Regions from separate parts of the Nosocomiicoccus ampullae genome, predicted to be linked through region 2. Evidence: riboswitches for the same ligand, from Rfam matches in the RefSeq annotation. Region 2 holds a riboswitch; each other region holds the start of a gene.
The links. Region 2 has a riboswitch for S-adenosylmethionine ahead of KPF49_RS00175 (MerR family transcriptional regulator). Riboswitches for the same ligand answer to the same signal wherever they lie in the genome.
Positions count from the first base shown of each region.

Region 1: linked by a shared signal. The riboswitch ahead of metK (methionine adenosyltransferase) and the one ahead of KPF49_RS00175 (MerR family transcriptional regulator) in region 2 are both predicted to bind S-adenosylmethionine.
Region 3: linked by a shared signal. The riboswitch ahead of KPF49_RS06800 (methionine ABC transporter ATP-binding protein) and the one ahead of KPF49_RS00175 (MerR family transcriptional regulator) in region 2 are both predicted to bind S-adenosylmethionine.

Region 1 covers NZ_CP079110.1:1,022,802-1,026,090, forward strand. The annotation lists gene KPF49_RS05220 (NERD domain-containing protein) at 1-522, opposite strand, end outside; gene metK (methionine adenosyltransferase) at 613-1,788, opposite strand; SAM riboswitch class I at 1,873-1,983, opposite strand; gene pckA (phosphoenolpyruvate carboxykinase (ATP)) at 2,119-3,289, shown strand, end outside.
Region 2 covers NZ_CP079110.1:38,752-42,040, forward strand. The annotation lists gene lqo (L-lactate dehydrogenase (quinone)) at 1-1,457, shown strand, start outside; gene KPF49_RS08030 (SE2200 family small protein) at 1,479-1,580, shown strand; partial or broken gene KPF49_RS00175 (MerR family transcriptional regulator) at 1,626-1,970, opposite strand; SAM riboswitch class I at 2,132-2,230, opposite strand; gene KPF49_RS00180 (AAA family ATPase) at 2,394-3,289, shown strand, end outside.
Region 3 covers NZ_CP079110.1:1,292,359-1,295,647, forward strand. The annotation lists gene KPF49_RS06795 (methionine ABC transporter permease) at 1-449, opposite strand, end outside; gene KPF49_RS06800 (methionine ABC transporter ATP-binding protein) at 442-1,458, opposite strand; SAM riboswitch class I at 1,519-1,621, opposite strand; gene KPF49_RS06805 (GNAT family N-acetyltransferase) at 1,701-2,207, opposite strand; gene KPF49_RS06810 (acetamidase/formamidase family protein) at 2,344-3,243, shown strand; gene KPF49_RS06815 (HAD family hydrolase) at 3,262-3,289, shown strand, end outside.

The DNA.
Region 1 (3,289 bases), 570 kb from region 2:
GAACTGCTCATCTGTCACTCCATGTAAAATATGTCCACTCCAATATTTAGAGTCAATTAAGTAAATTCCTGTACGTGTTAAAACAAGATGATCAATTTTACGCGTATTCGTAAAGTTTCTAGATGGTAAGTAAATATTAGAAAGAATATACATATCTGATTCACGAATTCTTTCTTCAGTGACGAGTTTATTTTTAAAGTTTAGTAACGCAAGATCTGTCAAATATTCACCCTTATCGACAGTAAACTGTTGTAAACTCGATAATTTATTGTTTAACAATGTTGTATCTTCTAGATATTTTTCATTTAAATTTGATAACTCTTTTTTATGAGCCATACGCTCATCTTCCTGTGTTTTTTCATAATTTTCAATGAGTGTCGCTTCTTTATTTTTAAATAATTTTTCATTTTCTGTAACTTCATTACGATGCTTTATGTAATAGATTAAAAATGAAATTGCTATGATTACAAGTAAAGCCGCAACAATTATAAAAAGTGGCTCTGTTAATATATCTGTAGACATATAATCTCTCCTTTTCTATTTAACTTTATTAATTATAGCAATTAATTAATAGAAATAAAAATAAAACAGCCACTTAAAGTGGCTGTAAAGCTAGTTTAAATAAGATTTTAAAACATCTGTCTTATCAAGTTTTTCCCATGGTAAATCAATGTCATGTCGACCAAAATGACCGTAGCTTGCTGTTTGCTTATAAATTGGACGCTGTAAATCTAACATTTTAATAATACCGTCTGGTGTTAACTTGAATTCTTTACGAATTGCTTCAGCAATTTTATAGTCTTCAAGCTTACCAGTACCAAATGTATTCACTGAGATAGAGACTGGATCAGCGACTCCAATCGCGTATGATAACTGTATTTCACATTGCTTTGAGAGTCCACTTGCGACAATATTTTTCGCAATGTATCTTGCTGCGTAAGCTGCAGAACGGTCAACTTTTGTCGGATCTTTACCACTAAATGCGCCACCACCGTGTCTAGCGTATCCACCATAAGTATCTACAATAATTTTGCGTCCTGTTAACCCTGCATCTCCGTGAGGGCCACCGATGACAAATCGACCCGTCGGATTAATAATAATACGTGTGTTTTCATCCACTAATTCTTCAGGAATAATAAAGTCAATAACCTCTTCTTTAATGTCTGACTTAATTTTTTCATGAGACACTTTTTCATCGTGTTGAGATGAAACAACGATTGTATCGATGCGTAGTGGTGTATCATTTTCGTCGTACTCAACAGTCACTTGAGTTTTTCCGTCTGGACGAAGATAATCTAAAACATCATTTTTACGTACTTCTGTTAGACGACGCGCGAGTTTATGCGCGAGTGTAATTGGTAATGGCATAAATTCCTCAGTCTCGTCTGTAGCATAACCAAACATTAAGCCTTGGTCCCCTGCCCCAGTTGTCCCTTTTTCTTTAGACTCGTTATCACCTTCACCATCTACACCTTGTGCGATATCTAGAGACTGCTCGTCGATTCCTGTAAGTACTGACATCGTTTTATAATCGTAGCCAAACTCAGCGTTCGTATAACCAATAGATTTTACTGTATTTCTAACAATTTTAGGGATGTCGACATAAGTAGACGTTGATATTTCTCCAACAATCATTGCTAGTCCCGTATTAACAACTGTTTCACAAGCCACACGTGCATCTTTATCGTCTTTAATAATCTCATCTAAAATCGCATCTGAAATTTGGTCTGCGACTTTATCTGGATGTCCTTCTGTAACTGATTCTGACGTAAATAATCTACGTTCCATATATTTTCTCCTCAACTATTTTATTAGCTATCTCTTACATTAAAAAAACCTTTTCTCAACACATAGAGAAAAGGCCACCCTTTTCTCTTATCGATCAGAAATAACTATTTCTGCAACCTTTAGCACCATACTTCTTAATCGAAGGGGTTGCTGGGCTTCATAGGGGGTACTCCCTCCACCGACTCTTGATAAGAGATAACTTGTCTATAACAATACACATAATAATAGAAGTTTTCAAGTACTTTTAAAATATATTGTGATTCATTGGAATCTTTTATCATGTTATAATAAACTAATAATGATAATTAATTTTTGGAGGCAACTAATATAATGTCAAACTCTGTAAATAAAATCGAAGCACTTGTTAAAAAAGATTCAACGAACAATCAATTATCTCGTGCAGAACTCGTTGAAGCCGCTTCAAGAAGAAACGAAGGTAAAGTCGCTAGTAATGGTGCTTTTACTGCTACAACTGGTAAATATACTGGACGAAGCCCAAAAGACCGCTTCATCGTTGAAGATGACGTAACTAGAGATACTGTTGATTGGGGCGAAGTTAACAAACCAATTAGTGGTGACGTATTTGATGCTTTACTTGAAAAAGTATTAAATTACTTAGACGACAAAGAAGAACTCTTCGTCTTTAATGGTTACGCAGGTGCAGACGAAGATACACGCTTAAATATTCGTGTCGTAAACGAATTCGCGTGGCATAACTTATTTGTTAAAGCATTATTCATTGATCCTGAAACAAAAGAAGAAGGTTTAAACATTTCTCCGGACTTCACAATCGTTTCAGCTCCATCATTTAAAGCAGATCCAGCAGTAGATGGAACAAATTCAGAAACATTTATCTTAGTAAACTTTGAAAAACAAATTGTTTTAATCGGTGGAACAGAATACGCAGGGGAAATGAAAAAGTCTATCTTCTCTGTGATGAATTTCTTACTACCACAAAATGATATTTTAAGTATGCACTGTTCAGCAAACGTTGGTGAAAAAGACGACGTTGCACTATTCTTCGGATTATCTGGAACTGGTAAAACAACACTTTCAGCAGATCCAAAACGCGGCCTAATTGGTGACGACGAGCATGGTTGGAATGAACACGGTGTATTTAATATTGAAGGCGGATGCTACGCAAAAGCCATTCATTTATCTGAAGAAAATGAACCTGAAATTTACCGTGCAATTAAGTTTGGCAGTGTATTAGAGAACGTTATTTTAGACGATGAAAGAAACCCTGATTATAATGATAATTCTCTCACAGAAAATACACGTGCTGCATATCCAATTAACCATATTGACAATGCGGTATTACCATCAAAAGCAGGACATGCAAAAACAATCGTTTTCTTAACAGCTGATGCATTCGGAGTACTTCCTCCAATCGCAAAATTAACAAAAGAACAAGCAATGTATCACTTCTTAAGTGGATTTACATCAAAACTTGCAGGTACTGAGCGCGGTGTAACGACTCCTGAGCCTGTATTCTCAACTT
Region 2 (3,289 bases):
TAGGCGCGGGTGTGATTGGCACTTCGGTAGCAACTGTACTTTCAAAAGTGAGCCCGAACTGGAATATTGATATGTATGAAAGATTAGATGAAGCTGGAATCGAGAGTTCGAATGAGAAAAATAATGCAGGTACAGGACATGCTGCATTATGTGAGTTAAACTACACAGTTCAACAAGCGGACGGAACTATTGACGCTTCTAAAGCTGAAGAGATTAATGAACAATTTGAACTATCTAAACAGTTTTGGGGCAGTTTAGTTAAAAATGGTGATATTTCTAATCCAGAGGAATTTATTCAGCCATTACCGCATATTAGTTTTGTAATGGGTCCAACTAACGTTGAATTTTTACGAAAACGTTATGAAAAACTAAAAACAATTCCTATGTTTGACAACATCGAATACACTGAAGATATTGAAACAATGAGAGAATGGATGCCATTAATGATGCGAGATCGTAAGTCTAGTCAGCTAATGGCAGCAAGTAAAATCGATGAAGGTACCGATGTGAACTATGGTACTTTAACTCGTAAATTAGCAAAATATTTAGAGCAGAAATCTAATGTTTCATTAAAATATAATCATGAAGTGATTGATTTAACTCAACGAGAAGATGGCAAATGGGAAGTTATTGTAAAAAATAGAGCGACTAAAGAAAAATTTACTAAAGTAGCTGATAAAGTATTTATCGGTGCTGGAGGTTACTCTATTCCATTACTTCAAAAAAGTGGGATATCTCAGAGAAAAAATGTCGGAGGTTTCCCGATTACTGGTCAATTCTTAGCGTGTAAAAATAAAGATATTATTAAACAACATAATGCAAAAGTTTACAGTAAAGAGCCTCTAGGTAAGCCACCAATGACTGTACCGCACCTCGATACACGTTATATCAATGGTGAAAGTACGTTACTATTTGGCCCATATGCGAATATTGACCCTAAATTCTTAAAATATGGATCGTTCTTTGACTTATTTGGCTCAGTAAAACCTTATAACATTACGACGTTATTATCATCAGCGGCTAAAAATATACCACTTATTAAATACTCAATTGACCAAATGGTTATGACTAAAAAAGGTTATATGAACTATTTAAGAACATTCATACCTGATGCAAAAGATGAAGATTGGGAATTATACACTGCTGGTAAACGTGTTCAGGTAATTAAAGACGACGACGAATATGGTAAAGGATATGTTGCGTTCGGAACAGAGGTTGTGAACTCTGATGATAATTCTGTCATTGCAGTATTAGGAGAATCACCAGGTGCTTCAATATCATTCTCTGTAGTTCTTGAAGCATTAGAGAAAAACTTTAAAGAAGATCGTGAACTCTGGGGACCTGCAGTTAAAAAATTAGTACCGTCATATGGTAAATCACTCATTAATGACGAAAAGCTTATGAGAGAAACTCGTAGAGAAACATCTGAAAACTTAAATTTAAATTATTATAATTAATTTTAAAAAGAGGTTGTATTAATGAAAAAAACAGTGATTATTTTCAGCGTTATTTCAGCGTTATTAGTAGCATTTAAATTATATCAAGATAAAGTCAACGAAATGCCTAATATAGAATATTAATTAGTAAAAGAAGTCCGTGATACTAGTTTGGTCACGGACTTCTTTTTATATAAGACTTTCTTTATTTAATTCTTCTTCAATGAGTTTAATATGTGAGTTGATAAGGTTTTTTTGATCATTTAAAAATTTTAAATGTGCTTTTAAAAATGTTTGAATTTCAATTTTATTATCGTAAAGCATGTTTGTATTTTTCTTAATTTCCTTTAGGGGCATGTTTAAATTACTTAAACATTGAATGAATTTTATCATTTCAATATCATCTTTTGAATATCATCTTTTATTATTATGATCTCGCTTAATATTTTTTAGTATTCCTTTTTTCTCATAGTAGCGCAACCTACTTTTAGAAATATCACAATAATTCGCAACATATTCTATGACTACTTGCAAGGTTGTTTACTTTCATTTTTTTGCTTCCTCAAGCTGATCGTACAATTCTAGTACCCTATCGTAACTCTGTCTTTCATCAATACATTTCATTAAATATAATCTCCTTTAATTAATTATATTCAATAAAATAGCCCTTCAAATTAAGAAGAGCGTCCAAGGTCTTCTTATCTTTCAGTACAAACTGTTGGAATTGGCACATCGCTAAAAGCTGTTGCCGGAGTTTCACAGGGCCAAATCCCTCCACTCACTCTTAATAAGAGAACTATTCTATTGATTACTAATATTATAGCATACTATTTGTGATTTCTGAAGTTGATGATAACGCATAGCGATACATCTAAATTTAATGATATAATTAGTGTTGATAAGATATTTTAACATATAAATAACGCTATGAATTACCTTTAAAGATAGGAGGATTTTATGGATAATGTAATTAAGGTACATTTAGTTGGATCAGATTATAATGCCTCTGGTGTTTATGATTTTGATAAAAAAACTATAATTATTTTTAAAGGAAGTAAAATTAAAAGTCATTTAAATGATATCATTAAAGAGGATTTTCCAGATATTATTGAACTTAGGAAACGACTTTATGATGAAAATATACTCACTAATAATGAGTTTATTGAAGATTATGAGTTCGATGATATCAATGTTACTACTAGACTTATATCTTCGAATGATTCTTCTAAAGAAGTATGGAAATTAAGTAATAACTCTTCACTTCAAAAGTACGAAAACCAACTTTCTCATCAAAAGCAGTTTATTGAATTCTATACGAGTTTTAAAGTTGACGATTTGGAAGAAAAAATAAAAGCTCAAGCAGAGGTTATTAAAAGATTTCAATCATTATATCCTCTACATAAGTTACCAAATTTGACGTTAAAAGAATTCGATCAAAGAGGTTCGAATGAGAGTTTTATGTACTTAATAGAATTTGGAACTAGAGAAATAGCGTCAGGGTTTTTAGGAAATAATAGAAATAAACTTTTCTTTCAGAATAAAGATGGAACTTATGATAGTATTAATTATTTTAAAAATAAGTATCCTAATGAAACAGTTGATGAACGACTGTCTTTATTTTTAAATCAGCTATATGAGATGATTGTAAATTTTGATAAAAATACTTATGTGAATCAACCACCTCGTAATATTAATACAATTCGTGGGAAACTCATTATGATATATCGCCCAGGCGAGCTGATTACATTTAATTCTAAAAATAAGTATGATGCGTTACATAAGCATTTAGGTTTACCTTATGAAAATCTCGATTCGGTTGAACTTAATATCGAGATGCAAAAGTTCTTAAATAA
Region 3 (3,289 bases), 300 kb from region 2:
TGTGTTAAACTTCTTTTTGATTCTGGGATTAACACGTCAGTAATAATTTGTGAAAGTGGTGCACCACCAGCAATACTTGCTTCAATTACTCCTTTGTCGATACTGTGAAAACTTGATTCTGCAAGTCTCGCAAATAACGGAATTGCCGCAATACTTAGTGCGACTGATGCAAATATTGGACCGTGTGATGCATTTACTAACCAAGTTGCAAATGGCATAATTGCAACGATTAAAATAATGAACGGGAAACTACGTACAACGTTTACTATAAATCCTAAAACTGTATTTAAAGTTTTGGCTTTAAATAATTGACGTTCACTCGTTACAAAAAGTAAAATTCCTAATGGTAATCCAATTAATACCGCAAAGAAAATTGAAATAGATACCATCAAAACTGTTTCTAAAAATGAGCGGTATAGTAATGGTAAAATAGTGTCTAATTTATCCATAAATTTCAGCCCTCTCTAACCCTTTAGTATCATCAATATGTTCAAAGAATCGTTTAATTTCAGCTTCATCTCCAACTACTTGCAACATAAGTAAGCCAAGTGGATCACCATTAATATATTCGATACGACCGTTTAAAATACTAATATCTAAATCAAATAGCTTATATAACTGATTTAAATGATTTCCTTCCGCAGTATCTTTTACGAACTTTAACGTAATTATACGATTCGTATTAGACGTTTGAATATGCGGAGGTACTTCGAAATCGTAAATCTCTTGAACAAACCCTTTTGTCACACTGTGTGTTGGGTTACTAAAAATGTTATATACGTTATCAATTTCGATAATCTCACCATTTGACATTACTCCAACGCGATGTGCGACTTCTTTAATGACTTCCATTTCGTGAGTAATTAATACGATCGTTAGCCCGAGTTTTTTATTGATATCTTTTAATAGATTTAATATCTCTTTAGTAATTTCCGGGTCTAATGCACTTGTTGCTTCGTCACAAAGTAATACTTCTGGGTCATTGGCAAGTGCTCTTGCAATTCCGACACGCTGTTTTTGACCACCACTTAGATTACTTGGGAGGACGTCTTTTTTATCAGATAGGCCAACGAGTTTCAACAACTCATTGACTTTAGCATCTCTTTTATCTTTTGGATATTTCGCTGCTTTTAAAACGAATTTGATATTTTCAGATACTGTTTTACTACTAATTAAGTTAAAGTGCTGAAACACCATACCAATCTTTTGTCTTTTAACACGAAGTTTTTCTTTAGATAATTTTGTTAAGTTATCCTCTCCGACAATCACTTCACCACTTGTTGGAGTTTCAAGTAAGTTAATCAGTCGAATTAAAGTACTCTTACCTGCACCACTAAAACCAATCAGACCAAAAATTTCACCAGATTTAATATGTAAATCTGTCATTTTTAACGCTTCAACTGACTTATCTTTTAACTGATATGTCTTTTTAACGCCTTTTAATTCAATACTACTCAAAACAAATCCCCCCTGTAATAATAAAAAAACCATTTACTCTATATGAGAGCAAATGGTGTTTAGATATCTGTCAAGCATCTGCTCGTTGGATTTAGCACAGTACTATAAAAGCCCGCTGCTGAACTGTCATTGGGCCAAATCCCTCGAGTTCTCTTGATATTTATTATTTAATTTAATGATAATCGTATATTACTTTTTAATGTTTGGCAATACCTTTTTCTAAATTGTTTGAAAATTCTTTATTAAACCCATTTAGACATATAAATTAAATCCGTATAACTGCCATCGTTTAGTTTAACTTGGTCTTTTAACGTCGCTTCGGTTTCAAATCCGAATTTTTCGTACAGTCGAATCGCGCCGTCATTATTACCGAACACTGTTAAAATCAGTTTTTCGATATGTTCATTCTCTTTAGCGAATTGCACAACTTCCTCTATTAATTTAGAACCAATACCGTGACCCGCGTATTCTTGTTGAACACTAATTCCAAATTGTCCAATGTGACGGAATTTATGACGATGATCGTGGAACATATTAATGATTCCAATCACTTTATCGCTATCTACTGCAACGAGTTTTAAGTCATTTTCACCTGTATTTTTTATCTTTTCTATTTGATCATTTAAATCTGGTTCTTGGTTTTCAATTGCTGTTGCAAGTGTGTCTGGATTTTCTTTTGTTACTTTAATTTTATGTTCTATCACTGATTCTGCATCTTCAATTCTAGGTTGACGTATTTCAAAATTCATATAATCCCATCCTTTTCAAAGTTAAATCTATAGTAACATGTAAATTTTACTATCTCACTTCGTCTGTTTAGCGCTTAAATAGACATCTCTCTAATAATTTGTAACAATTAAGATGATTATAAAGGAGGGCATTAATATGAAACATCTTTCTAATGAACATTATTTTTACCACATGTCTAAAGATAACGAACCTAAGTTAACTGTAGAGGCTGGAGATACAGTTAAAATAGACACTCTTGATTGTTTTACAAATCAAATACAAGATGAAAGTTACGAATTTGACGCACTCGACTGGGACAAAATGAATCCTGCAACAGGGCCAATTTACGTGAATGGTATTCAAGCAGGTGACGTTTTAAAAGTAACGATTGAAGATGTTGAAATCCGTGATAAAGGTGTTATGCTAACTGTTCCTGATGCTGGAGTAATGGGTAAATATTTACACGAACCAACAATTAAAGTCCTCGAAATTAAAGACGATACAGTCGACTTTAACGGTATTAAAATACCACTAAATAAAATGGTCGGAGTCATTGGGGTTGCACCAAAAGATGAAGCAATCAATAACGGTACACCAGATACACACGGTGGTAATATGGACTCTGTTAAAGTCACTACTGGTGCAACACTTTACTTACCGGTCTACCACGACGGTGCATTATTTGGATTAGGAGACTTACACGGTGCAATGGGTGATGGTGAAATTTCTGTCACTGGTCTAGAAGTTGAAGGTTCTGTCACGGTAACGTTAGAAAAAGCTGAAAACATACAAACTGAACACCCTATTTTAGTAAATGATGACGGAATTTATCAGTTTGTTTCTCACGAAAGTTTAGACGAATCAGTTGATCAGTCCGTACAGGTGATGATTCAAAATATTTTAGAGCCAAGAACGACGTTAACACTACCAGAGCTGACAATGCTGATGAGTTTAGTCGGTCAAACTGAAATTAACCAAGTCGTTGATCCTTTAAAAACTGCACGTTTCTTCGTACCACAATATATTTTAGATGAATTAAATATTAACTTAAAATAATGAATAGGAGGCTTTCATATGAAAGCAGTCGCAATAGATTTAGATA